DNA from 2 places in the Pseudomonas sp. A125 genome. Region 1 is predicted to be linked to the other one. Evidence: riboswitches for the same ligand, from Rfam matches in the RefSeq annotation. Region 1 holds a riboswitch; the other holds the start of a gene.
The links. A riboswitch is a leader RNA that binds a small molecule or an ion and turns the genes downstream of it on or off. The one in region 1 is predicted to bind cobalamin.

Region 1 (2,185 bases):
TGCGTGGCAGCAGGCGCACGCGCTCGCCGACATGTTCGAAACGCTTGATGGTGACTTCACCGTCCAGGCGCGCCACCACGATTTGCCCATTCAAGGCCTCGGCACTGCGGCGTACGCCCACCAAGTCGCCATCGAGGATGCCGTCTTCGATCATCGAATCGCCCTGCACCCGCAGCAGGTAGTCCGGGGTTTTGGCGAACATGCCAGGGTCGAGCAGCAAGCGGTTGTGCACTTCGGCGTCGGCGCCGATGGGCAGGCCGGCAGCCACTCGGCCGAGCACCGGGATGTCCAGCAGCTCAGGCCGCACCGGCTGATTAAGCAGGCGAATGCCCCGGGCCTGGTTCGGGTTGACCTCGATAAAGCCGCCCTCAGTCAGCGCCAGCACATGCTTGCGCGCCACGCTGCGGGAGGCAAAGCCGAACGCCTCGGCGATCTCGGCGAGGCTGGGGGACTGGCCTTGCTGCGCGATACGGTCGCGGATAAAGGTCAGGATGGCGGTGCGGCGGGGCGTTAAAGTCGTCATGGAGTACATTTGTACTCCTGTAGGAAATTTCTAGCAAGATCCGTCAGTCGCTTCCCACAGGGTCACTGAAAAAGCCGCAGCCAAGTTGACGAACGGTCATTCGAATGTTCAGATGCCGGCCTGTTTCAGGTGCCTCATGCCGCCGTGCATGGGGTGAAACGGGAAACCGGTGCCGCTCTTTCCGAGCCAGTCCGGTGCTGCCCCCGCAACGGTAGACGCGTGACCCCTTCGACACACCACTGTGGCCTGCGCGCCATGGGAAGGTGAAGGTGTCCATACGCGTGAGCCCGGAGACCGGCCTGGAATTCTGTTTGGCAAAATCCTGCGGTGGGCGGGCATGGGCCGGTATTGGCGTGTGCTCGGTGCCTACTCGTGCGTGCTTTTCGCGAAAGAAACTTTTCCGAGAAGACTATGATTCGACCTTTCAACACTCCCGTGCCCAGCCTGTTGCTCGGCTGCCTGTTCAGCCCCCTGCTGCTGGCCGACGACAACACCCTTGAGCTCAAGCAGCAGATCGTTTCTGCGCCGTCGGTGGAGTCCACCACCGTGGCCGACATGGCCCAGTACGGCAGCAAGGTCGAGACCGTCACCCGCGAACAGATCGAACGCGCCGGCCCCGCCGCCGATGTGTCGCGCGTGATGCAGATGTTCATCCCCGGCCTGTACGTGGCGCCCAAGAACGGCCCGTTCGACTACGGTACCTATTCCCTGCTGGGCGGGCGCAACGATGACACGCTGATCCTGCTGGACGGAGTACGCCTGAACAACCGCCTGTACGGCGGCCTGTACCTGGACACTCTGCCCGCCAACGCCATCGAGCGCATCGAAGTGCTCAAGGGTGGCCAGAGCCTGCTGTTCGGCACCCAGGCGGTGTCGGGGGTGATCAACATCGTTACCCGCAGCCCGCAAACCCGCGAGGCGTCCGGCGAGGTGAACCTGGGCGCAGACACCTTCGGCGGCACCACCGGCGATGCCCGGGTCGAGAAGATCTTCAACAACGGTTTTGGCGATCTTGGCTTGCTGGCCTACATCAGCCGCAACGTCTCCGAGGGCTACCAGCCGTTTCGCAACCGCGACATGAAAAACGTCAGCGACAAGCAGCGCTCCTACGAAGTCACCACCTTCGGCACCAAGGCAGTCCAGTCGTTTGGCGATGACACGCGCCTTGAGCTGTTTTACCAGTACGCCGACGCCAACCTGGATTTCGCCCGCCCGGCAGGCAACCACAAGACCACCAACGACCGCGTGCAACAGATCGCCACGGCCACCTTCGAGCAGAGCCTCAACGAGCGCCTGAGCTATTTTGTCAAAGGCCATATCAACGATTGGGACACGCGCTATACCCGCATCAACAATCTCCAGGGCGGCGGCACCCGGGTCATCAACCACAACGACTATTGGGGCTTCACCGACTGGGGCGTGCAGGCCGAAGGCAAGGCCGTGCTGCCGGGAGAACACGTGCTGGTGTTCGGCTCCGACAACCAGTGGTTCAAGGGCCAGGACGATGTGCTGATCATCGACGACAACAAGGCTCAGGCCCACGCGCTGTACACCCAGTTGCGCCCGAATATCGAGGCGCTGCCGAACTGGCACCCGAGCATCGGCGTACGCCACGAAGCCATGAGCGGCGGCGACAGCGCCACCGTCGGCATGCTCACTTCG
Region 2 (2,185 bases), on a different contig from region 1:
GCGAACGGCAGGTCTGGCTGGTAACGCGCCAGGCCCAACGCCAGGGCGCCGAAGGTCTGGGCCATGGCCGTACCGTCGATCACCGCCAGTACCGGCACGCCAAAGTGCCGCGCCAGGTCGGCGCTGGACGGTGTGCCGTCGAACAGGCCCATCACGCCTTCGATCAGGATCAGGTCGGCTTCCCCCGCCGCTTCCCACAGCAACCGGCGACTTTCCTGCTCGCCCACCATCCACATGTCTAATTGATAGACCGGCGCACCACTGGCGCGCTCGTGGATCATCGGGTCGAGAAAGTCCGGGCCGCATTTGAACACCCGCACCTTGCGCCCCAGGTTGCGGTGCAAACGGGCCAGCGCGGCGGTGACGGTGGTTTTGCCCTGGCCGGACGCCGGTGCGGCGATCAGGACAGCAGGGCAGTGACGGGGCTGATTCAAAGTTCGATGCCTTTCTGTGCCTTGATACCGGCCTGGAAGGCGTGCTTGAGCATGCCCATTTCAGTCACGGTGTCGGCCATTTCGATCAATTCGGGTTTCGCGCCACGGCCGGTCACCAGCACGTGTTGCATTGGCGGGCGGGCCTGCAGGTCGCCGAGCACCTGGTCCAGGTCGAGGTAGCCGTGCTTGAGGGCGATGTTCAGCTCATCCAGCACCACCAGGCCGATGGCCGGGTTTTGCAGCATTTCCCGGGAGACCGCCCAAGCTGCCTCGGCGGCGACGATGTCGCGCGCGCGGTCCTGGGTTTCCCAGGTAAAACCTTCGCCCATTACGTGAAAGCGCACCTGCTCAGGGAAGCGGCGGAAGAACAGTTCTTCGCCGGTGCTGTTGCGCCCCTTGATGAACTGCACCACGCCGCACTGCATGCCATGGCCCATGGCCCGGGCCAGCATGCCAAAGGCCGAACTGCTCTTGCCCTTGCCGTTGCCAGTGAGCACCAGCAGCAACCCGCACTCGTTGGGTGAATTGGCAATGCGCTCATCAATCACGGCTTTTTTGCGCAGCATGCGCGCCAGGTGGCGTTCGTCACGATCGGGGGATTCAGTCATGGCAGCTCTCCGTTGGGGCTGGACAAAAACGGCGGGCAGGAAAAGACACATACAGACAGCCAAGCATCGCCCACCGTGATGCTGTTGGATGGATCAGGCCGGTCTCCGGGCTCATGAGTGGCATGGGATGCCGAGGGTGCACCTTCCCATATCGCGGGCGATACAGTGGTTTGAGGCACCGTCTTGACTCATTTACCGTTGCGGGGGCAGCGCCGGGATCGTGGCTGCACTGTAAAAAAGTGCGCTCACTCACCGGCTTCCCTGTTTCACTCAGTCGGCGCGTACGCCACAGAGCACCTGAAACAAGCCGCGAAGGTTAGTGGGTTGGGGGTGGAGCGTCAATTAAAGCCGGACATGCGCGTGAACCATCGGGCCGCCACGCACCTCTATCCCTACAGGTATTAAGGAGAAAACCATGCACAAGACCCGACTTGCCCTACTGATCATGGTGGCCGGCACACTCGCCGCCTGTGGTGAAAGCTCTACCCTGCAAGTGTCCGACGGCACCGGCCCCTCGCCCAAGCTGCCCGAACCGAACAAAACCCTGATCCCCACGGTGAACATCGCGCCGGCGATCGGCTGGCCCGAAGGCAGCAAGCCGACCCCGGCGGCGGGCACTCAGGTGGCGGCGTTCGCCGAGGGCCTGGATCACCCACGCTGGCTGTATGTGCTGCCCAATGGTGACGTGCTGGTGGCCGAAACCAATGCACCGCCCAAGCCGGACGATTCCAAGGGCATTCGTGGCTGGGTGATGGAGAAAGTCATGGGCCGCGCCGGGGCCGGCGTGCCGAGCCCGAACCGCATCACTCTGCTGCGGGACGCCGACCACGATGGCGTCGCCGAAACCCGCACGGTGTTCCTGGAAAACCTGAACTCGCCGTTTGGCATGGCATTGGTGGGCAACGACCTGTATGTCGCCGATTCGGACAAGCTGCTGCGCTTCCCTTACCAGCCAGGTGAAACCTCGATCAAGGAAGCCGGCACCACCGTGACCGACTTGCCGGGCGGCAGCATCAACCATCACTGGACCAAGAACGTGGTGGCCAGCAAGGATGGCAGCAAGCTGTACGTCAGCGTAGGCTCCAACAGCAACGTTGGGGAAAACGGCCTGGACGCAGAACAAGGCCGCGCCGCGATCTGGGA

Region 2: another riboswitch for cobalamin. It lies ahead of cobO (cob(I)yrinic acid a,c-diamide adenosyltransferase); the one in region 1 lies ahead of ACZRN6_RS24050 (TonB-dependent receptor plug domain-containing protein).

The regions. Positions count from the first base shown of each region.
Region 1 is NZ_JBUZVP010000019.1:124,070-126,254, reverse strand. Features, by position in the region: gene lexA (transcriptional repressor LexA) at 1-532, opposite strand, end outside; cobalamin riboswitch at 634-840, shown strand; gene ACZRN6_RS24050 (TonB-dependent receptor plug domain-containing protein) at 935-2,185, shown strand, end outside.
Region 2 is NZ_JBUZVP010000001.1:436,565-438,749, forward strand. Features, by position in the region: gene ACZRN6_RS01970 (cobyrinate a,c-diamide synthase) at 1-434, opposite strand, end outside; gene cobO (cob(I)yrinic acid a,c-diamide adenosyltransferase) at 431-1,042, opposite strand; cobalamin riboswitch at 1,122-1,358, opposite strand; gene ACZRN6_RS01980 (PQQ-dependent sugar dehydrogenase) at 1,458-2,185, shown strand, end outside.